Regions from separate parts of the Agromyces laixinhei genome, predicted to be linked through region 1. Evidence: predicted binding sites of a transcription regulator. Region 1 holds the regulator's gene; each other region holds the start of a gene.
What was found. Region 1 encodes HrcA, which represses chaperone genes, less so after heat shock. Its sites were predicted from a motif close to TTNGCACTCGNNNNNNNCGAGTGCNAA; they were not measured.
Positions count from the first base shown of each region.

Region 1 (7,712 bases):
AGGTCGATCTGGGTGACGTCGCCGGTGACGACCATGCGCGAGCCGAACCCGAGCCTGGTCAGGAACATCTTCATCTGCTCGGGCGTGGTGTTCTGCGCCTCGTCGAGCACGACGAACGAATCGTTCAGGGTCCTGCCTCGCATATACGCGAGCGGAGCGACCTCGACGGTGCCCGAGGCCAGGAGCTTCGGCACGAGCTCGGGGTCCATCATCTCGTTGAGCGCGTCGTACAGCGGCCGCAGGTACGGGTCGATCTTGTCGGTGAGGGTGCCGGGCAGGAATCCGAGTCGCTCGCCCGCCTCCACGGCCGGGCGCGTCAGGATGATGCGGCTGACCTCTTTGCGCTGCAGCGCCTGCACGGCCTTGGCCATCGCCAGGTAGGTCTTGCCGGTGCCCGCCGGCCCGATGCCGAACACGATCGTGTGCTCGTCGATCGCATCGACGTAGGCGCGTTGGCCCTCGGTCTTCGGCCGGATCGTCTTGCCCCGGCTCGAGACGATGACCTGTCCGAGCAGTTCGGACGGCCTGGAACTGGAATCGGCTTCGAGCATTCGGGCCGAGCTCCTCACTTCGGTGGGTGTGGGGTCCTGCCCGCCGCGCACGAGTTCGAGCAGTTCTTCGATGAGTCGGCGCACATGCATGCGGCCGTCGAGGTCGCCGCGGATCGCGATCTCGTTGCCGCGAACGTGCACTTGCACGCCGGGGTATTCGCGCTGCACCTGGGTGAGCAGACGATCCTGCGGACCGAGGAGTCGCACCATGGCGACGCCGTCGACGGTCAGCCGCTCCTCGTCGGGTGCCGCGTGATCGCCGATCGGATCAGTCTCCGGCAAGCGTGGCCTCCTCGAGACCTCCGGCCAACACGTGCGCGTGCACGTGGAAGACGGTTTGGCCCGCCGCAGGCCCGGTATTGAAGACGAGCCGGAACTGACCGGCGGCGAGTTCGTCTGCGACGCCGTGCGCGACATCGACGAGTTCGGCGAGCAGGCCCGGGTCGCCGGCGGCGAGTTCGACGACGTCGCGGTACTCGCCGGACTTCGGGGTGACGACGACGTGCACGGGTGCCTTCGGCGCGATGTCGTGGAACGCGATGACGCGATCGGTCTCTGCGACCAGGCGCGCGGGGATCTCACGGGCGGCGATGCGCTCGAAGAGGGTCGGTTCTGCGCGGGACTCGGTCATGACTCCATCGTAGCGACGGATGCCTCACCACCGCCCGAGCGCGGCATTGAGCACCGCGATCGCGGCGGGCCCGGCCGTCGAGGTGCGAAGCACGGATGCCCCGAGCCGCACCGGTTCGGCGCCGGCGACGGTCAGCCGTTCGAGCTCCGCCGGCGAGATGCCGCCCTCGGGGCCGACGACGAGCGCGAGGTCACGGCCGTCGGTGCGGAGATCGGTGAGCGACGCCGTCGCGGCCGGTTCGAGCAGCAGCACCCGCTGGCCGTCGAGGCGCTCGACGAGCTGGGCGGTCGTCGCGACGGGAGCAACCGGCGGCAGCCAGGCGCGCATCGACTGCTTGACCGCTTCGCGCACGATGGTCGACCAGCGGGCTCGGCCCTTCTCGGCCTTCGGCCCTTCCCAGCGGGAGACCGAGCGGCTCGCCGCCCACGGCACGATCGCGTCGACGCCGAGTTCGGTCGCCGCCTGCACCGCGAGTTCGTCGCGATCGCCCTTCGCGAGCGCCTGCACGAGGGTGATCCGCGGCGACGCCGGCTCCTCGACGAGCACCTCGTCGACCGTGAGTTCGAGCTCACGTGTGCCGGTCGACGAGACGACGCCGTGCACGAGCGCGCCGCGTCCGTCGCCGATCGCGATGCGCTCACCCGGCCGCACCCGCGAGACGGTGACGGCGTGCCGTGCCTCGTCGCCCGAGAGCGCCACCGTCGCGCCGGGCGCGACAGCGGCGAGATCGAGCGTCTCGTCGAGGTAGAGGTGGCTCACCGGGGCGTCCGCCTAACCGAGGAAGCGGTCGCGCAGGCGGGCGAAGATGCCCTGCTGGAAGTGGCTGAGCTCGGGAGCGGGCGCCTTCTTCGACGCGGCGAACTGCTGCATGAGATCGCGCTCCCTCGACGAGAGCTTGGTGGGCGTGACCACCTGGATGCCCACCTTGAGATCGCCACGACCGGAGCCGCGCAGGCGCGAGACGCCCCGGTCTCTCACCGTGAGGATCTCGCCGCTCTGCAGGCCCGCCTTGAGTTCGAGCTCGACGTCGCCGTCGAGCGCGGGGATCGTGGCGTTCGCACCGAGGATCGCATCGCTCATCGCGACCTCGAGCGTGCACAGCAGATCGTCGCCGTTGCGGCTGAAGACCTCGTGGTTCTTGACCTTGATCTCGAGGTAGAGGTCGCCGTTCGGGCCCCCGGCGGGGCCCGCCTCGCCGGAACCCGGCATCTGCAGGCGCACGCCCGTGTCGACGCCCGCGGGAACGTCGACGGGCACCGTGCGGCGTGCCCGAACGCGGCCCTGGCCCTGGCAGGTCACGCACGGCGTCGCGATGACGGTGCCGTAGCCGCGGCACGTTCCGCACGGGCTCGAGGTCATGACGTTGCCGAGGAGTGAGCGCACCGAGCGCTGGATCGAGCCGGTGCCGTGGCAGATGTCGCAGGTGACGGGCGAGGTGCCGGGCTGGCAGCACGAGCCGTGACAGGTCTCGCACGTCACTGCGGTGTCGACCTCGATGTCGCGGTGCGTGCCGAAGATGACCTCGTCGAGGCCGACCTCGACTCGGAGCAGCGCGTCTTGGCCGCGTTCGCGGCGTGATCGCGGCCCGCGGGTCTGTTGACCCGCACCGAAGAAGGTCTCGAAGATGTCGCCGAAGTTGCCGAAGTTCTGGCCGCCGCCGAAGCCGCCCTGGCCGCCGAGGTCGTACTGCTCGCGCTGCCGGGCGTCGGAGAGCACGTCATAGGCGTGCGTGACCTCCTTGAAGCGCTCGGATGCTTCGGCGCCCGGGTTCACATCGGGGTGCAGTTCACGCGCGAGGCGTCGATACGCCTTCTTGATCTCGTCTGGCGTCGCTTCGCGCGAGACGCCGAGGACCTCGTAGTGGTCTGCCACGGAGGGCTTGTCCTTTCGATTGCCGGATGCCGGTCGGGTGCGACGGGCGGCGGGTTCAGTTCTCGCCGAGCGTTCGGGAGAGGTAACGGGCGACGGCGCGAACGGCCGCCATGCTGTGCGAATAGTCCATGCGCGTCGGGCCGACGATGCCGAGCCGCGAGATGTCACGGCCGGGGATCTCGAAGGCGCTCGAGACCACCGAGGTCTCACCGAGGCCGAACGAGGCGTTCTCCCGGCCGATGCGCACAGTGACGGCGTGCTCGTCGGTCGCCATCTCGCCGAAGAGCTTCAGCAGCACGACCTGCTCTTCGATCGCCTCGATGACGCCGAGGATGGAGCCGGCGAAATCCTGCTCGGTGCGCACGAGGTTCGCCGCACCGGCGACCACCAGACGATCTTGCCGCTGGGCTCGCGCCTGGTCGGCGAGCGTGGCGGCGAGGGTGTGCAGCACTGCGGCGTGATGCCGGTCGACCTGGTCGATCTCGCCCGACAGTGCGTCCGCGGCATCCGCCATGGCTCGGCCGCCTGCGATCTCGTTCAGGCGCACACGGAGGTCGCCGAGCGTCTGCTCGTCGACCGGCTGCTCGAGCTCGGCGAGGCGCTGCTCGACCTGACCGGAGTCGGTAATGAGGATGCACAGCACCCGGTCGGGTGCGAGCGAGATGAGTTCCACGTGCCGAACGCGCGCGCTGCCGAAGCTCGGGTACTGCACGACCGCGAGCTGATTGGTCAGCTGGGCGATGAGGCGCACGGTTCGCGCGAGCAGTTCGTCGAGGTCGCTCGATTCGCCGAGGAAGGTCTCGATCGCCGTGCGCTGGGCCGAACTCAGCGGCCGCACGTCGGTGAGTCGATCGACGAAGACCCGGTACCCCTTGTCGGTCGGAATCCGGCCCGACGAGGTGTGCGGGGCCGCGATGAGCTCCTCCTCTTCGAGGAGGGCCATGTCGTTGCGGATCGTCGCCGCTGACACGCCGAAGGCATGCCGTTCGACGATCGACTTCGAGCCGACGGGCTCACGCGACGCGACGTAGTCCTGCACGATCGCGCGCAGCACGGCGAGACTGCGTTCGGAGACCATGTCCGCCCTCGCTTCCTCCTGCGCTTAGCACTCGTACCGAGTGACTGCCAATCATATCGCGACATCCGGGGCGCGGGCGTTGCCAGCCGCTGCTCGGCGGCGCTAGCTTATGGGTACCCGCGAGTCCTCTCAGGCTGCGATTCCCCCGTCGCGCGAGCCGCGGTTCGACCCGAGAACCCGAAAGGCACCCCATCATGACCGATCCCAACACCCCCGCGCCCGACTCCGACTCGCGCCCGACGCCGCCTCCGCCGCCCGCAGCACCGCAGGCCGCACCCGCGGGCGCGCCGGTCGCCGCCGCGCCCCTCTCGCAGGAACAGGATGTGCAGTGGGGTTCGTTCGCGCACCTCGGCGGCGTGCTCGGTTTCCTGCCGTCGCTCATCATCTGGCTCGTCTTCAAAGACCGTGGATCGTTCACGAACACCGAGGCGAAGGAGGCGCTGAACTTCCAGATCACGATTCTCATGGCCTACGTGGTCGGCGCGATCCTGTCGGTCATCCTCATCGGCGTCTTCGTCGTCTGGGCCGCCTGGATCGTCAGCGTCGTCTTCTCGATCATCGCCTTCCTCAAGGCGAAAGACGCACAGCACTACCGCTACCCGTTCGCGATCCGCCTCATCAAGTGATGAGGCGGCGGTGACCGCGCCGGGCGAATTCCGCACCTTGCGCGCGCCGCTGTGCCAACATGAAGTGATTCGAACCTCGCCCGTCGGGCGTCGAGACCGAGCCTCGCCTCCGGGCGAGCCGACCAAGGAGAAACCATGTCCGACACGACTCCGCCTCCCCCGCCGCCGTCGAACCCCTACCAGCAGCCGGGTGCCAACCAGTTGAGCCCCTCAGACGAGAAGCTCTGGGCCACGCTGGTGCACATCGGAGGCATCTTCTTCAGCTTCGTGCCCGCCCTGATCGGCTATCTGATCCTGAAGGACCGGGGCCCGTTCGTGCGCGCGCACACGGCGACGGCCCTGAACTTCCAGATCACGATGGCGATCGCCTACGTGATCGGGTACATCCTCATCTTCGTCCTCGTCGGCGTCATCGTGCTGGCCGCGGTGTGGGTCGTCAACATCATCTTCAGCATCATGGCAGCGGTGAAGGCCAACCAGGGCCAGCCCTACACCTACCCGCTCGCGATCAAGTTCGTGAGCTGAGCTCCGACGAATCGTCGAGCAGCCGCCTGACCACGGCGTCCGCGAGCAGCCGCCCTCTCCTGGTGAGTGTCACCACTCCCGAGAGGGCGGCTTTCGCGTCCACGAGGCCGTCGGCGATGAGGCCCGCGACGGCATGACGGCCACCGGCGTGCATCGAGGTGACGGCGATGCCCTCGCGGATGCGGGTGAGGAGCAGCACCCGCTCGATCTCGCGGGTCGGAGCGTCGAGCGTTTCACGGCCGACCGCGGGTGAGACGCCGGCCGTCACCCGGTCGGCATATGCCGAGGGGTGTTTCGCATTCCACCAGCGCACACCTCCGACGTGGCTGTGGGCGCCGGGTCCGATACCCCACCAGTCGTCACCGCGCCAGTAGCCGAGGTTGTGCCGCGAGCGATGCCGGGCATCGCTCGCCCAGTTGCTGACCTCGTACCATTCGTAGCCGGCAGCGGTGAGCGCGTCGTCGACCAGCTCGTACATGTCGGCCTCGAGGTCGTCGTCGGGCTGGGCGAGCTCGCCTCGGCGGATCTGCCGCGCGAGCTTCGTGCCGTCTTCGACGATCAGCGCGTAGGCGCTCACATGGTCGGGTCGCTCGACGACGACAGCCTCGACGCTGCGGCGCCAGTCGTCGATCGATTCCCCGGGCGTTCCGTAGATCAGGTCGAGGCTGACGTCGAGACCCGCGTCTCGCGCCCAACGTACGACGAGCGGCACTCGCACCGGGTCGTGCGTGCGGTCGAGCGCTGCGAGCACGTGCGGCACGGCCGACTGCATGCCGAACGAGACGCGGGTGAAGCCGCCCTCGGCGAGCCGCACGAGGTCTTCGGGGCCGACCGAGTCGGGGTTCGCCTCGGTCGTGACCTCGGCGCCAGGCTCGAATCCGAACTCGTCGCGCACTGCACCGAGCATGCGCACGAGGTCGTCGGCCGGCAACAGGGTCGGAGTGCCGCCGCCGAAGAAGACCGTCGAGGCCGGTCGCGCAGGCACAGCGGATGCCTCGAGCATCTGTCGCGACATCCGGATCTCGGCGATCGCATGGTCGGCGTAGTCGACCTGTCGTGCCCCACGCAACTCATCGGAGGTGTAGGTGTTGAAGTCGCAGTATCCGCAACGCACACGGCAGAACGGCACGTGCAGGTACACGCCGAAGGCACGGTCTCGGGCGCCGACCGCGGCCGAGACCGGGAGGAGCCCGTCAGCGGGCGCCGGATCGCCCAGCGGCAGGGCGGATGCCACGACTAGACGCCGCTTGCGGGGTGCAGCGCCCGCAGCTCGAGCTTCGTGAGCTCACGGCGGCGCTTGCGCCGTCGCGGTGCGGTGACGCCCGATGTGGCGAGCAGCGAGCGGATGGTCAACCAGACGGTGTCGTCGTCGCGGTGCTCGAGGATGAACGACTCCTCGCCGCTCTCGGGGCCGTCGGCCGTGGTGCCGTAGGCGAAGCCGATGCGACCGGGCTCGTCGATGACGTAGACCACCAGCACCGGCGTCTTCGCGACGCCGAAGCGGCGCTTGCGTTCGAGCACGGCCGTCATGCCCGACGCGATGTACGGAGTGCCGTCGGCACCGAAGCGTTCCTCGGCGCGCTGCTCCGGCTGCTCAGCGAGCGGTGCGCCGCCGGCGTCGTAGACGATGCCCGGATACTGAGCGCCCGTGCCCGCCGAGACCTCGGAGACCTCGAACCCTGAACCGCGTTGGATACCCCACGTCATGAGCGACTCCGCAGCACGTTCGAATCGCGCGGCGCCGGAGCCGAGACGGACCGCGTCCTCGGCGGGACGGTAGCCGGCAGGCGGGTATCGCAGCAGATCGGGTGCGAGGGTCGCTCCGATGGCGCCATAGGTGACCGACTGGTCGGTGAACGTGCTTCGGCGGGTCATGATCGGCCTTCTACTTCTTGTCCTTCTTCTCGACGTCTCCGCTGAGCGCGGCGATGAATGCCTCTTGGGGCACTTCGACGCGACCGACCATCTTCATGCGCTTCTTGCCCTCCTTCTGCTTCTCGAGGAGCTTGCGCTTTCGGCTGATGTCACCGCCGTAGCACTTGGCAAGCACGTCTTTGCGCATCGCGCGGATCGATTCGCGCGCGATGATGCGGGCGCCGATCGCAGCCTGGATCGGCACCTCGAACTGCTGGCGCGGGATGAGTTCGCGGAGGCGCCCCGTCATGAGCACGCCGTAGGCGTACGCCTTGTCGCGGTGCACGATCGCGCTGAATGCGTCGACCTGCTCGCCCTGCAGCAGGATGTCGACCTTCACGAGATCGGCGGCCTGATCGCCCGTCGGCTCATAGTCGAGCGAGGCGTAACCGGCGGTCTTCGACTTCAACTGATCGAAGAAGTCGAAGACGATCTCGCCGAGCGGGATGTTGTAGCGGATCTCGACCCGATCTTCGCCGAGGTACTCCATGCCGATGAGCGACCCGCGACGCGAC
Region 1 covers NZ_CP040872.1:2,288,298-2,296,009, forward strand. Annotated here, with positions in the region: gene FHG54_RS10805 (PhoH family protein) at 1-761, opposite strand, end outside; gene FHG54_RS10810 (HIT domain-containing protein) at 820-1,182, opposite strand; gene FHG54_RS10815 (16S rRNA (uracil(1498)-N(3))-methyltransferase) at 1,207-1,941, opposite strand; gene dnaJ (molecular chaperone DnaJ) at 1,954-3,054, opposite strand; gene hrcA (heat-inducible transcriptional repressor HrcA) at 3,110-4,132, opposite strand; gene FHG54_RS10830 (DUF4870 domain-containing protein) at 4,327-4,758, shown strand; gene FHG54_RS10835 (DUF4870 domain-containing protein) at 4,894-5,283, shown strand; gene hemW (radical SAM family heme chaperone HemW) at 5,267-6,517, opposite strand; gene FHG54_RS10845 (DUF1990 family protein) at 6,520-7,158, opposite strand; gene lepA (translation elongation factor 4) at 7,169-7,712, opposite strand, start outside.

Region 2 (7,712 bases), 930 kb from region 1:
TCGCGTGGATGCCTCTCCATGCTTGCAGGTCTGCCTGTGGATACCGACATCGGTTGCAACGCGGCGTCGCACCGATGTGTTCCGCCGAGACCTGCGAAGGGTGCCGTCGCCTCGCCTGATCCTGCGCGCGGCCTGCGCGCGGTCTGCGGGCGGAGGGCACACGCCGTCGCCGCTCGGCTCGTGCACGGCTCGCGGTGTCTAGGATGACGAGCAGGCGGTGCACCGTGCTCGCCGCGACGGGAGGTCGGATGAGCGCCGAGCGCCTGCCGAACCGTCCCGCCGATCCGGCGCTCGACGAGCGTGCCGTCGAGGTGCTCGCGTTCGAGGCCCGTGCCTGGCAGCACCCCGGCGCGAAGGCCGAGGCGATCCTCGACGAGTTCGGCATCTCGGCCGCCCGGTACTATCGGATTCTCGGCGAGCTCATCGACACGCCCGCCGCTCTCCGGCACGACCCGATGCTGATCAAGCGACTGCAGCGGATGCGTGCAGCCCGAGCGGCGGCGCGAACGCGGCGTTCGCTCTCGACCGGCCGACCGCTCGACTGAGCACGGCCCCGACACCTGACTGGACCCATGGCGCAGAAGTTCCCCCGCGATCGTTTCGACTCGATCCCGCACGGCATCGACCGTGTCGGTGCGCATCGAGCGCCGGCGCGTCGAGGTGCAGGCTGGATCGCGTTCGGCTGGGCGACGCTCGCGACGGTCGTGCTCGTCGCCGTCGGCATCGGCGGCGTCATGCTCTTCAACGATCGCCTGAGCTTCGGCGACCCGCCCGTCGCGACGCCGAGCGCAGCACCGGTCGAGACCGCCGAGCCCGTGGTCGCCCCCGACATCCCCGTGCTCGTGCTGAACGGCACCGCGACGTCGGGGCTCGCGGCGCAGGCCGCAGAGACGCTCACGGCCAACGGGGTGCCCGTCGGATCGACGGCGAACGCCAGCGAAGAAACGCTCACCGAGACGGTCGTGTACTACGCGACCCCCGAGCTCGAGGGCGCAGCTCGCGGCGTCGCGCAGTTCCTTCCCGAGGCCGATGTGCGCGTGTCCGACCAGTTCCTCGCCACCGGCAATCAGCTCGTCGTCGTGCTCGGTTCCGACTACGCGACGGCAGTGGCGGCCCCGCCGGCGGGCTGATCCCGCGAATCGTTGCCATTCCGATATCCGCACAGCTTCGCAGCCCCTTGTGCAGGAGCGCCCGGTCGTGAGTATCTGGATGCGGCCGCTCTCCGGCGCGGCGGGGTTCCGTACCGGCGCCCTGCACGCGACTGAGCGGCCCGGCACAGGCCACGGGCGCGTGCTTGATCGGACACGGCAACATGGGAGCAACGCATGGCGAACGGAACCGTCAAGTGGTTCAACGCTGAAAAGGGCTACGGATTCATCACCGTCGATGATGGAGGGCAAGACGTCTTCGTTCACTTCTCGGCGATCGACATGGCCGGGTACAAAGTGCTCGAAGAGGGCCAGCAGGTCGTCTTCGAGGTCGGCACGGGCTCGAAGGGCCCGCAGGCCGAAGCGGTCCGCCCGGCCTGACGAGGCTTCGGGAACGCGCCGCCGCCCCGGCGGCGCGTTCCCGCCTGCCCCGCGGTGCTCGCGGCTACGCTGACGGCATGGCAACGCAGTCTGCGCCGGTCGGGCGTCGGGGGGCGCGCCCCGCGCTGCTCGTCGCGGCCGCCCTGCTTCTGGCGGGATGCCAGTCGGTTCCCGGTGAACAGCGCCCCGATCAGGGCGAGCCGGCCAGGCCGACGGCCGATGCCGCGGCATCGGCCGTCTCGTTCGCACCCCTTCGCGGTACGCCCGCAGACGCCGCGGCGATGGCCCACCCCTCGCTCGCCGCGAAGATCGACAACCACGAGGCTGCGCGTCCGCAGATCGCGTTGAACCGCACCGACCTCGTCTTCGAGGAACTCGTCGAGGGCGGCATCACCCGCTACGTCGCGATCTGGCACTCCGACATCCCCGACGAGATCGGTCCCGTGCGATCGATCCGGCCGATGGATCCCGACATCGCCTCGCCGTTCGGCGGCATCATCGCCTACTCGGGTGGCCAGGAGCAGTTCGTCGAGATGATGATGGCGACGCCGCTCGTCAACGTCGTCTTCGACTACGACGACACGGGACTCTTCTTCCGGGGCGATGAACGGCCGGGTCCGCACGACGTGATCCTCCGTTCTGCGGAGGCCGTCTCGCGCAATTCCTCGCTCGCGCCGCCGCCGCCGCAGTTCGCGTACGGCTCCGCCGACCCGCTCGCCGAGCCGGCGCTCGTTGCGACACCGACATCGCGCATCGACCTCGTCTTCTCGGATGCACGGTTCCCCGCATGGGAATGGGATGCCGCGGCATCCGTCTGGCTGCGCTCGCAGGAGGGCGCACCCGACCTGGAGTCCTCGGCCGAGCGGGTGCGCGCGACGAACGTCGTGACGCTGCGGGTCGGCATCGATTGGAGCTACGGCGAGGTGCCGAAGACCGTCATGATCGGCTCGGGCGAGGCGTGGGTGTCGGTCGCGGGCCGCACGGCGCACGGCACCTGGGCGAAGGATGCCGCGGACACGCCGATCACCCTCACCGCAGACGACGGCTCGCCGCTGCGTCTTGCGCCGGGCAACACCTGGGTCGAACTCGTGCCAGGCGAGGGTTCGGCGACCTTCACGCCCTGAGCGGACAGGCTCGGGCTCGCTTGCACTCATGGCGGTCGAGTGCCAGAATCGAGTTGGCACTCACTCGATTTGAGTGCTAACCCAACGAATCTTTGAAGACGTCCGAGAAGGGACGAGAAACACACATGGCAAAGATCATTGCTTTCAACGAGGAGGCCCGTCGCGGCCTCGAACGCGGCCTCAACACGCTCGCCGATGCGGTGAAGGTGACCCTCGGCCCGCGCGGTCGCAACGTCGTGCTCGAGAAGAAGTGGGGCGCCCCCACCATCACGAACGACGGCGTGTCGATCGCCAAGGAGATCGAGCTCGACGACCCGTACGAGAAGATCGGCGCCGAGCTCGTCAAGGAGGTCGCCAAGAAGACCGACGACGTCGCCGGTGACGGCACCACGACCTCGGTCGTGCTCGCCCAGGCGCTCGTGCGCGAGGGCCTGCGCAACGTCGCAGCCGGCGCAGACCCGATCTCGCTGAAGCGCGGCATCGAGAAGGCCGTCCAGGCCGTCGAGGTCGAGCTCCTCGCCAACGCGAAGGACGTCGAGACGAAGGAGGAGATCGCAGCGACCGCCTCGATCTCCGCCGCCGACGAGCAGATCGGTGCACTCATCGCCGAGGCGATCGACAAGGTCGGCAAGGAGGGCGTCGTCACCGTCGAGGAGTCGAACACCTTCGGCACCGAGCTCGAGCTGACCGAGGGCATGCGCTTCGACAAGGGGTACCTGTCGGCGTACTTCGTGACCGACCCCGAGCGCCAGGAAGCGGTCTTCGAAGACCCCTACGTGCTGATCGTGAACAGCAAGGTCTCGAACATCAAAGACCTGCTGCCCATCGTCGACAAGGTCATCCAGACCGGCAAGCAGCTCCTCATCATCGCGGAAGACGTCGACGGCGAGGCGCTTGCGACCCTGATCGTCAACAAGATCCGCGGCATCTTCAAGTCGGTCGCCGTCAAGGCTCCCGGCTTCGGTGACCGTCGCAAGGCGCAGCTGCAGGACATCGCGACCCTCACCGGTGGCCAGGTCATCTCCGAGGAGGTCGGCCTCAAGCTCGAGAACGTCACCCTCGACCTGCTCGGCACGGCTCGCAAGGTCATCATCACCAAAGACGAGACGACCATCGTCGAAGGTGGCGGCGACGAGGAGGCCATCGCCGGCCGCGTCGCGCAGATCCGCAAGGAGATCGAGAACACCGACTCCGACTACGACCGCGAGAAGCTCCAGGAGCGCCTCGCCAAGCTCGCGGGCGGCGTCGCCGTCATCAAGGCGGGTGCGGCGACCGAGGTCGAGCTCAAGGAGCGCAAGCACCGCATCGAAGACGCCGTTCGCAACGCGAAGGCCGCCGTCGAAGAGGGCATCGTGGCCGGTGGCGGCGTCGCCCTCATCCAGGCCGGCAAGTCCGCCTTCGAGAAGCTCGACCTCTCGGGCGACGAGGCGACCGGTGCGAACATCGTTCGCGTCGCGGTCGACGCGCCGCTCAAGCAGATCGCCCTCAACGCCGGCCTCGAGCCGGGAGTCGTGGTCGACCGTGTGCGCAACCTCCCCCTCGGCCAGGGCCTGAACGCCGCGACCGGCGAGTACGTCGACATGCTCACCGCCGGCATCAACGACCCGGTGAAGGTCACCCGCTCGGCACTGCTCAACGCAGCGTCGATCGCCGGCCTCTTCCTCACCACCGAGGCCGTCGTCGCCGACAAGCCCGAGAAGAACCCGGCTCCGGTCGCCGACCCGACCGGCGGCATGGACTTCTGATCCTGAGCGGAGCGCAGCTCCCGTGGTGGTCGGGGCCCGGTGACCGGCGCTTTCAGTCGGTCGTCTCGAAGCCCGGTCCGCGCCTGATCTGACGCACACGCCTGATCCGACGCACCAAGATGGGCGTCTCCCTCCGGGGAGGCGCCCATCGTCGTTTCCGCTCGGGGGTTGTTCTCAGCTTTCCGCGCGGTATGATGAAGGGTTGTCGAATCGATTCGAGGCCGCGCAGTCCGCCTTGGATCCTCGATCGGCGGCGTCCGTGTGACGACGCCATCACCATTCACCGGGTGTCCGAGGACGTGCCCCGCCCAGCTCACGCTCGACCCCGCTCAGGAACTCGCATGTCCGTCACTTCTTCCATCCCCGTCATCCGTCCCGACGACTACCGGCAGCCGGCGCACCCGGGCGACCGCCTCACCCGCCGGCAGCGGCTCGTCTACGTGCTCGTGCTCGGTGCGCTCACCGCCCTCGGGCCGTTCACGATCGACCTCTACCTGCCGGCGTTCCCCGTGCTGCAGGAAGAGCTCGGCGTCTCAGCGGCGGCGGTGCAGCTCACCCTGACCGGCACGATGGTCGGCTTCGGACTCGGTCAGCTCATCGTCGGACCATGGAGCGACAAGGTGGGTCGCCGCCTTCCGCTCATCCTCGCGACGGCCCTGCACATCGCGGCATCCCTCGCCGCGGCCTTCGCGCCCGACATCGTGTGGCTCTCGGTCTTCCGCTTGTTGCAGGGCTTCGGGGCCGCCGCCGGCGGCGTCGTCGCCATGGCCATGGTGCGCGACCTCTTCGGCGGCAAGCCGCTCGTTCGCATGCTCTCGCGCCTCGCCCTCGTCAACGGTCTCGCACCCGTCATCGCGCCGGTCATCGGATCGCAACTGCTCTCGGTCATGGACTGGCGCGGCATCTTCGTGGTGCTCGCGATCTACGGTGCGGCCGTCGTCGTCGCGGTCGCGTTCTTCATCGTCGAGACCCTGCCCGCCTCGCAGCGCGGAGTCTCGGGTCACACGACGCTCCGCGATCGCTACGCAGCCCTCTTCCGCGACCGGGTCTACCTCGGCGCGGCGATCATCGGCGGCATGACGTTCACGGGGCTGTTCAGCTACCTCTCGACCTCGTCGTTCCTCTTCCAGGAGGTCTACGCGTTCAACGCGCAGGAGTACGGACTGCTGTTCGCGGTCAATTCCGTCGGCGTCATCATCGGCGTACAGACGAGTGCCCGCCTCATGCGCGGCCCGGTGCAGCCGCAGTGGATCCTCGCCGCCACGACGGTCGTGCACCTCGCGATGGCCGCGACGATCATGATCCTCGACAGTTCTGGCGCCGGGTTCTGGGGCACGGCGATCCCGCTGTGGTTCTACATCCTCGCGTGCGGCTTCTCGTTCCCGGCCGTGCAGGTGCTCGCCCTCGCGCACCACGGAGCTGAGGCCGGCACCGCTGCGTCGCTGCTCGGTGCGCTGAACTTCGGCCTCGCGGGCGTCATCTCGCCGCTCATCGGCCTCATGGGGGTCGGCAGCGCCGTGCCCATGGCGCTCGTGATGGTGCTCGCGGCGGTCGTGGCCGTCGCTGCGCTCTGGCTCCTGGTGCGCCCGAAGACGGTGCCGCCGCTCAGCGAGTGAGGCCGCGACATCCGTCGCCGAATCGGCCGGGCATGACGCGGATGCCGCGGCGCCGCCGGTAGCGTGAGGGCATGACGAGCGAATCTGCCGAGACGTCGGCGACCGTGCGCGGCGTGCGGCGCGCGCCGGTCGTCATCGCCGGAGCGTCGGCCCTCGTGCTTGCCGCCCTGCTCGGCATGCTGGTCACCGTCTGGACGGGCAGCATGCCGCTCGCCGTCGACGAGGCGTGGGCGGAGTTCGCGGTGAGCCTGCGCACTCCCGTCGGCGACTGGTTCGCCTACGCCATGAACACCGTGGGCGGAGGCGACATCGGTGTGTTCGTCGTGCCGATCGGGGCTGCGATCGTGCTGCTCATCGTGCGCCGTCCATGGGGCGCCCTGTATTTCATCGCGGCGTCGGCGGCGAGCGCCGGCGTCGTGCAGGTGCTCAAGCAACTGTTCGGGCGGGCGAGGCCCGAAGACATGATCGTCGTCTCAGACTTCGGATCGTTCCCGTCGGGCCATGTCGCCAACGCCGCGACGATCGCAGTGGTCGTCGGCGTGCTCGTTCCGCGCACGTGGGTGTGGGTGGCCGGCGCGGTGTACACACTGCTGATGGCCTTCAGTCGCACCTACCTCGGCGCGCACTGGCTGACCGACACGGTCGGCGGGGCACTCGCGGGGGTCGGCATCGCGCTGCTGCTCTGGGCGGCGCTCGCGCGCCCGCTCGAGCGGGAACGAAGGATCAGAGCCGGGTGAGCTTCTTCGGGTCGGGTTTCTCGATCGGTTCCCACCCGCGCCGGGGCTTGCGGTTCGAGCGCTGGTCGTCGCGTGACCGGTAGACGATGTACGGCCTGAACAGGTAGCCGATCGGCGCCGAGAACACGTGCACGAGCCGCGTGAACGGCCAGAGCGCGAACAGCAGGGTCGCGGTCACCACGTGCAGCTGGAAGGCGAGCGGCACGTCGGCCATCAGCTCGGGCTGGGGCTGCAGGAAGATGAGGCTGCGAAACCACGGGCCGATCGTGCCGCGGTACTCGTACCCTGGACCGAGCACCTGGTACATCACCGTCGCCGCGGTGCCGAACGCGATCGTCGCGCCGAGGAAGACGTACATGACCTTGTCCATGGCCGTCGTCGCGAGGAACACCGTTCCGACGGTGCGGCGGCGGTAGATGAGGATGACGATCCCGGCGATGGTGAGCACGGCCGCCGCCGTGCCGAGCACGGTCGCGCCGATGTGGTACATGTGCTCGTCGATGCCGATCGCGTAGAGCCACTCCCGCGGAATGATGAGGCCCACGAAGTGACCCGCGATCACGAACAGGATGCCGAGGTGGAACATCGGCGATCCCCACCGCAGCAGCCGGTTCTCGTACACCTGGCTCGAGCGCGTGGTCCAGCCGAACTTGTCGTACCGGTGGCGCCAGACGTGACCGACCACGAATGTCGCGAACGCCGCGTACGGCAGCGCCACCCAGAGCAGGATCGAGAGTGCATCGCCGTTCATGCCCGGACCTCCTCATGGGGTGCGCCCGTCGGCGAATACGGCGCCAGGTTGCCGAGGAACGAGAGCCCGACCGTCTCGGTCGGTGGCCCCTCGTTCACGAGCGTCAGGTATCGCTCACGGGTCGCGTCGTCGATCTCGGGCAGCGACATGCACACGGCGCTCGCCACGGCCGCGTACGGACTGTCGATGCGGGCGAGCGCAGCCCGCAGC
Region 2 covers NZ_CP040872.1:1,361,032-1,368,743, forward strand. Annotated here, with positions in the region: gene FHG54_RS06430 (DUF3263 domain-containing protein) at 249-545, shown strand; gene FHG54_RS06435 (LytR C-terminal domain-containing protein) at 573-1,130, shown strand; gene FHG54_RS06440 (cold-shock protein) at 1,326-1,529, shown strand; gene FHG54_RS06445 (DUF3048 domain-containing protein) at 1,607-2,653, shown strand; gene groL (chaperonin GroEL) at 2,779-4,398, shown strand; gene FHG54_RS06455 (multidrug effflux MFS transporter) at 4,740-6,014, shown strand; gene FHG54_RS06460 (phosphatase PAP2 family protein) at 6,086-6,751, shown strand; gene narI (respiratory nitrate reductase subunit gamma) at 6,738-7,502, opposite strand; gene narJ (nitrate reductase molybdenum cofactor assembly chaperone) at 7,499-7,712, opposite strand, start outside.
Region 2: the regulator HrcA is predicted to act here: its motif matches at 2,707-2,733, upstream of groL (chaperonin GroEL).

Region 3 (7,712 bases), 1.1 Mb from region 1:
AAGCTCGACGCCAAGAAGGACGACTACGCGGCCAGTCTGTCGGGCGGGCAGCGCAAGCTCCTCGAGATGGCGAGGGCGCTGATGAGCGATCCGACCCTCGTCATGCTCGATGAGCCGATGGCCGGGGTCAACCCGGCCCTCACCCAGTCGCTGCTCGACCACGTGCTCGCTCTCAAAGAGCAGGGCATGACCGTGCTCTTCGTCGAGCACGACATGCACATGGTGCGCCACATCGCCGACTGGGTGATCGTGATGGCCGAGGGCAAGGTGGTCGCCGAGGGCGGCCCGCACGAGGTCATGGAGAATCCCGCCGTGATCGACGCCTATCTCGGGGCACACCATGACTCCGACCTCGGCTCGACCGACACGGAGACCGTCGAAGCACTGAAGGAGCTCATCGATGACGAACAGTAACGCGGCTCCCGCCGTCGTCGAGCCCCCGGCCACGAACCTCGTGGTCGAGGTGCGCGACGTCGTCGCCGGATACCTGCCGGGCATCAATATCCTGCACGGCACCTCGCTGACGGCGGCGCCCGGTGAGCTCATCGGCATCATCGGCCCCAATGGCGCCGGCAAGTCGACACTCCTGAAGGCGATCTTCGGGCTGGTGAAGGTGCGCGAGGGTCAGATCCGCCTGAACGGTGAAGAGATCACCAACCTGAAGGCGAACAAGCTCGTGGCGAAGGGCGTCGGGTTCGTGCCGCAGACGAACAACGTGTTCCCGTCGCTCACGATCCAGGAGAACCTCGAGATGGGCATGTACCTGAAGCCGAAGGGCGTGAAGGAGCGGCTCGAGTTCGTGCGAGAGATCTTCCCCGAACTCGCCGATCGTCTCGGCCAGCGCGCCGGGTCGCTCTCCGGAGGTGAGCGCCAGATGGTGGCCATGTCGCGCGCGCTGATGATGGGCCCGCACGTCATGCTGCTCGACGAGCCGTCGGCCGGCCTCTCGCCGGTTCGCCAAGATGAGGCGTTCCTGCGCGTCAAGGAGATCAACAGGGCGGGCGTCACGACCATCATGGTCGAGCAGAACGCGCGCCGCTGCCTGCAGATCTGCGATCGCGGCTACGTGCTCGACCAGGGCCGCGACGCCTACACGGGCACCGGCCGTGAGCTCCTGAACGACCCGAAGGTGATCGGACTCTACCTCGGCACGCTCGGCCAGGACGAGGACGAGTAAACTCCACGCACGATGAATGGGGCGGATGCTGCGGCATCCGCCCCATTTCTCGTTGCCTGCGCTCGGCCGCCCGCCCGCCGGGCTCCGCCGTCGTCCACGCGCTCTCCGCGGGTGCTGCAGCGAGCGCAATGATCGGGCCCGCCACGGCGCGAAGCAGTGCCGGAACGCCCCCGGAGAGACCGAAAAGGGCCCCGGCCGAAGCCGGGGCCCTTCTCAGTTCACGAACTCGGATCAGCCATCGCCGGTGCGCGAGTAGGTGTTGTCGTCTCCGTACTCGTAGATGCCGATGGTCGCCTCGGTCGGGTCGCCGTTCTCGTCGAACGTGATCGGACCGGAGGGGCCGTCGTAATCGATCTGCTGGCCCTCGGCGAGCAGTGCGATGCCATCTTCGTAGGTGGTGACCTTCTCACCTTCACCGCAACCACCCGAGACCTGCTGGAGGTAGGCGGCGATGTCGGCGCCCTCAGTGCTGTTGGCCGCGTAGGCCGCGAGCGAGAGCAGCACCACGGCGTCGTAGGACTCCGCCGCGTAGCTGTAATCGGTGAGGGCGGGGTCGACGGCGAGCAGCTTGTCGGTGAAGTCACCGAGCTTCTCGGTGTCGATACCCGGGAGGGTGCCCTGCGCGCCGGTGATGAGACCGGGTGCGAAGTCTGCACTGTAGTCGGAGAGGTTTCCGTCGACGAAGTACAGGTTCTCACCGGGGTAGCCGCTGCCGACGAGCGCCGGAACGATGATCTTCGCCTGGTCGAAGGTGATCAGCGCGATCGCATCGGGGTTGGCGGCGGTCACATCGGCGATCTGCGAGTCGAAGCTCGAGTCACCCTCGTTGAAGAGGGCCTCGGCGACGACTTCGCCACCGGCCGCCTCGAACGCGGTCTTGGTGTAGTCCGCGAGACCGGTGCCGTATGCGTCGTTGAGGACGATCAGGCCCAGCGTCGAGTTGCCGTCGGCGGCGATGCGGTTGCCGAGCACTTCACCCTGCAGCACGTCGGACGGCGACGTACGCCAGTACAGGCCGTTGTCGTCGTAGTCGGTGAAGTCGGCTGAGGTGTTCGCAGGCGAGAACTGGATGACGCCGGCAGACACGATCTGGTCGATGACCGTCTTCGACACACCGGACGAAGCGGCACCGATGATCGCCGACACATCCTGCGAGAGGAGGTCGGTGACGGAGACGGTCGCGATGTCGGTCGTGGTGTCGCCCGAGTCTCGGAACGTGACGTCGGCCGTCAGGCCCGAGTCGACCGCATTGACGTCGTCGGCACCGAGCTGCACGCCGGCTTCTTCGGGCGGGCCGAGGAACGCGAGCGAACCACTCTGCGGAAGGATCGTTCCGAGGTTGAGGGTGAGGTTGCGCTCGCCCTCAGCGATCGGCTGCGCGCAGTCGGTGTCTGCAGCCGGCTCTTCCGTATCGGCCGGGGCGGGAGTGCCCGAACTGCACGCAGTGAGGAGGAGGGCGCTGGCGCCCGCAAGGGCGACACCCGTCCAAGCTGCGCGAGCCGAGCGAGAGGCCGTGGCCTTCGCGAATACGCTCATGTTGCTCCTTGGGACTGAAGGAAATTGGTACACAATGCAGCGCCGTGATGACGCCGTTGTCTGACAGTATTCTGCAGCCCATGGCGAAACAAGCCGCTGCGGTCACAACCCGGTAACACCGGCCCAATCGTTACCACGCCGTCACCTGATCGGGTTCGCGCGCACGGAAGCCGCGCGAAGACGCGCTCTCACGCGGGGATCGCGCGCCGGCGCATGCCTCGGGCCGTGCCCGACCGACCAGCCTCCGGCCCCGTGGCCGACCGCTCAGGCGGGCTCGACGACGATGCGACGTGACGCACGAACGCCCCGCAGCAGATCGAACGTCAGCACGATGAGCGCCACCCAGACGAGTCCGAATCCGATCCACCGTTCCGGCGGCATCGGCTCTTGCAGCACGAAGACGCCGACGAGGAACTGGATGAACGGCGCGAAGTACTGGATGAAGCCCATGTAGATGAGCGGCAGCCGGCGCGAGGCTGCGGCGAAGAGCAGCAGGGGTACCGCGGTGACCGCGCCGAGCCCGATCAGCAGCACGGTGTGCCACACACTGACGGTGCCGATCGTGAGTCCGGTCGTCATGCCGACGAAGACGAGTTGCACGATCGCGAGCGGCGCGAGCCAGACCGTCTCGAGGGTCAGGCCGGAGACCGCGTCGACCTTCGGCCCGACGCGCTTCTTGATGAGCCCGTAGAAGCCGAACGAGAATGCCAGCACGAGGGCGATCCACGGCAATTGGCCGTAACCGATCGCCAGCACGATGACGGCGATGATCGAGATGCCGACCGCCGTCCACTGCGTCGGATTGAGCCGCTCTCGCATCACGAAGACACCGAGGAACACCGTGACGATCGGGTTGATGAAGTAGCCGAGCGCCGCTTCGACGACCTGGTTCGAGAGCGCCGCATACACGTACGTCTGCCAGTTGACGTAGATGAGAACGCCGGCGAGACCCATCGTCAGCAGGATGCGGCGATCGCGGAAGAGGAGGGCGAGCGGCCTCCACGCACGCGTGACCGCGATGATCAGCGCGCAGAAGACGAGGGAGAAGAGGACCCGCCACGGCACGACCTCGAACGGGCTCGCCGGTGCGAGCGCGATGAAGTAGACGGGAAGGAAGCCCCAGAGCGCGTAGGCGGCGATCGCGTAGACGAGGCCGGATCGACTCACCCCCGCTGCGGCGCTCGTCGCGGGGCCGGCGGAGGTCTCTGAGCGCGATGACACCAGCACAGACTACGCCCGGGCACCGGCGCCGCACGGTGCCGAGTCAGCCGTTCACCGTCGAGATCCGGCCGACATCGAAGCGGGTGAGCAGAGCGGCTGCGGCATCCGTCGCCGGAATACGACGAGGCCGGGACGCCCCGTGTGGGGCGACCCGGCCTCGGATGAATCGTGTCGACTCAGCGGACGACGACTGCGAGCACGTCGCGGGCCGACAGGACGAGCAGGTCGTCGCCGCCGAACTTGACCTCGGTGCCGCCGTACTTGGAGTAGATCACCTTGTCGCCGACGGCGACGTCGAGCGGAACGCGGTTGCCGTTGTCATCGATGCGGCCGGGGCCGACCGCCACGACCTCGCCCTCCTGGGGCTTCTCCTTGGCGGTGTCGGGGATGACCAGACCCGATGCCGTGGTCTGCTCGGCGTCGACCTGCTTGATGACGATGCGATCCTCGAGCGGCTTGATGGAAACCGACACGGTTGACCCCTTTACTCTCAGTGAATGAACTGTCTTGACGAAGACTTGTTAGCAGCCTCAGAGCGAGAGTGCTAGGTCGAGTCTAGGGCCGATTTGGCACTCGTGCAACGTGAGTGCCAGCCCGTTCAGCCATGGGCGGAACAGCGGTGACCGCACGATGCTAGCGTGGCCGGGTGGATCGCGCCGAACTCGTCGAACTGCTCTCCCCAGAGGGTCTCACGCTGCTCGACGCGCTCCCCGATTGGGACTCGAAGGCCGACATCGTCAAGACGGTCTCCGACCTCCGCAAGCAGGGTCACGCGCCGGCGCTCGTCGCCGCCGTGCTCAGCCAGGCCAGACTCCGCGCGAAGGCCGAGGCCAAGTTCGGCCCGTTCGCCTCCCGCATGCTCTTCACCGAGGCCGGACTCGAACAGGCCACCCGACTGAAGGTCGCGGCCATCCATGCCGGGCGGTTCTCACGCGCCGGGGTGCACCACGTCGCCGACCTCGGCTGCGGCATCGGCGGCGACACGCTCGCGATGGCGGCGATCGACCTCGAAGTCACCGCCGCCGACGCCGACGAGGTCACCGCAGCCGTCGCCGCATACAACCTCACGCCGTTCCCGCGGGTACAGGTGCTGCATGAATCGGCCGAGAGCGTCGCACTCGGCGGCATCGACGGCGCCTGGCTCGATCCGGCGCGTCGAACCACCGAGGCGGGTACGACAACGAGAATCAGGGATGCCTCGGCCTACTCCCCCTCGCTCGAGTTCGCCTTCGGCCTCGGCGACCGCATGCCGGTCGGCGTGAAGCTCGGCCCGGGCACCGACCGCGACGTGATCCCGGCGAACACCGAGGCGCAGTGGATCTCGGTCGACGGCGATCTCGTCGAGCTCGGGGTGTGGTTCGGGGCTGTCGCCCGACCGGGAATCCGCCGTGCGGCCCTCGTGATCCGCGGCGACACTGCGCAGGAACTCACGGCCGAAGCCGACAGCGAAGACGCCCCCGTCGGCCCGCTCGGCGAGTACCTCTACGAGCCCGACGGCGCCGTGATCCGCGCACGCCTGATCGGCGACCTCGCCCGCGCGAACGGTGCGTGGATGCTGAACGCCGGCATTGCGTACCTCACCGCCGACACGGCATTCGATTCGCCGTTCGCTCGCGGTTTCCGCGTGATCGAACGGTTGCCGGCCGACGAGCGCCAGTTGCGCCAGGCCCTTGCCGCCCGAGGGATCGGCACGCTCGAGATCAAGAAGCGCGGAGTGGACGTCGACCCGGCGCAGCTTCGCACCCGGCTGAAGCTGAAGGGCACGTCGTCGGCCACCATCGTGCTGACGCGTGAAGCGGGGCGTCACGTCACGCTGCTCGTCGAGCGGCTCTGAACCGCCTCGGGCCCCGTGGCATCCGCGGCGGTCGGTGCGACGGCGTCCGTCAGCTCGGAAGGGCGCCGAATACGATCGCGTAGTACCCGATCCAGACGGCCGAGAACACGAGTCCGGCAAGGCCCGTGCCGATGCCGACGAAGGCGAGCGGGCGGCCATGCTCCTCGCGGCGGAGGCCGAGCACGCCGAAGACGATCGCAGCGATCGAGAGGGGCAGCATCCAGCCGACGAAGAGCGACGCCACGGCGCCCATGGTGCCGACGACCGCGGCGACCCAGCTGTACACCCTGCGCTGCGTCTGCTCTTCGGCCTCCTCGACCGGATCGAATCCGGGGCGGTGCACGATGAGGAGTTGCCCCGTCGAGATCGATTGGAGCTGGCCGGTGTCGAACGGCACATCGAACTCGCGAACGGCAGGATCCGCGCTGAGGGTCGGCTCCTCGGGGCGGACCGGAGGCATGGGTGCGCCGGCCGGGCCGACCGAACGGTCGGGGGTCTCGCCGTCGGGCGAAACCCCCTCACGCGCGGTCATCAGGTGGCTCCTCAGTAGTAGTACGTGTCGTAGCCCGCGAAGAGCACGCCCCACAACACGAGCGACAGCAGAGCGATGCCGATGCCGACGAATCCGAGGATGATGCCGGTCAGCCACATGCCCTTGGCGGCCGGTTCCTTCTTCTTGCCGAGGAAGCCGAGCACGACGGCGGCAGCCGGGATGAAGAGCTGCATGATGCCGCCGACGAACGGGATGAACACGACGAAGAAGCCGACGAGACCGACGATTCCCGCGATGAGCGAGATCAGGCTCAGCACCGGCGTCGGCTTCGCGGGCGTGGCGGAAGCGTACGCCGCACCGTATGCGGGCTGTTCCGGAGTGCCGTACGCGGGCTGCGCCGGCGCTCCAGCGGCCGGAGCCCCGTAGGCCGGTGGAGCCGGCGGCGTCGGCGCGCCATAACTCGGGGCCGAAGGTGCCGCAGGCGGTGCCGGAGGTGCCGGCGGTGCTGCAGGCGGTGCCGGAGGCTCCGGTGCCGTGGGCGCGTCTGGTGCTGCCGGAACCTCGGGCTCGGGAACACCCGGCACCTGCGGCTCGGGAACGTTCGGCACCTGCGGCTCGTCGGGCACGTCGGGGAGGTCGGGGTTCTTCGGATCACTCATGGTGTTCCACCTTCTGCATCAGAACGTCCAGATCGGAGATCTGGGCTCAGTAGCTTCCGTAGGTCGTGCCGACGCTCGCGAGGACGGCGAAGGCGACGATCGCGAGGATGATGAAGATGATGCCGATCACGAGGCCGACGAAGCCGAGGATGATACCGGTCAGCCACATGCCCTTCGACGCGGGCTCCTTCTTCTTCGCGATGAAGCCGAGGACGACTGCGGCGATCGAGAAGAGCAGACCGAAGTAGAAGAACGACGCGACGAGGCCGACGATGCCGCCGACGAGCGACAGGATGCTGAGCACCTGCGACGGCTTCGCAGCGGGCGCACCGTACGCCGGAGCCGGCGGCGCTGCACCGTAGGCGGGCGCTGAGGGAGCCTGCTGCTGCGCACCGGACGCAGGCGCCGCGGGTGCGGCCGGAGGCACGGGCGGGACTGCGCCGGCGGGCTGCTCAGGAAGGTTCGGGTCGGTCACGGTGGATTCTCCTCGATGCTGTGAATTCGCGCATCGCCACGGTGACGTGCGCGCCGGACGCGATCGATGATCGCCGCCCCCGGTTGTTTCGCCCCCACACTATCGTGCAGAGGCTCCGATGCACGAGGTTCTTGCCTCAGGTGACCTGGATCTCGGTCGCCGGCAGCGTCGAGTCGGCACCGAAGTCGAGCGTCGACGCGGGGTGCCCCGCCATCACGAGCTGGGCGCCCAGGGCCGCGATCATCGCACCGTTGTCGGTGCAGAGCGACAGCGGGGGAATTCGCAAGGCGATGCCCGCGGCATCCGCTCGTTCGATC
Region 3 covers NZ_CP040872.1:1,184,480-1,192,191, reverse strand. Annotated here, with positions in the region: gene FHG54_RS05715 (ABC transporter ATP-binding protein) at 1-414, shown strand, start outside; gene FHG54_RS05710 (ABC transporter ATP-binding protein) at 401-1,177, shown strand; gene FHG54_RS05705 (ABC transporter substrate-binding protein) at 1,409-2,713, opposite strand; gene rarD (EamA family transporter RarD) at 2,978-3,934, opposite strand; gene groES (co-chaperone GroES) at 4,111-4,407, opposite strand; gene FHG54_RS05690 (class I SAM-dependent methyltransferase) at 4,581-5,768, shown strand; gene FHG54_RS05685 (DUF4190 domain-containing protein) at 5,818-6,300, opposite strand; gene FHG54_RS05680 (DUF4190 domain-containing protein) at 6,312-6,920, opposite strand; gene FHG54_RS05675 (DUF4190 domain-containing protein) at 6,967-7,395, opposite strand; gene tsaD (tRNA (adenosine(37)-N6)-threonylcarbamoyltransferase complex transferase subunit TsaD) at 7,532-7,712, opposite strand, start outside.
Region 3: the regulator HrcA is predicted to act here: its motif matches at 4,501-4,527, upstream of groES (co-chaperone GroES).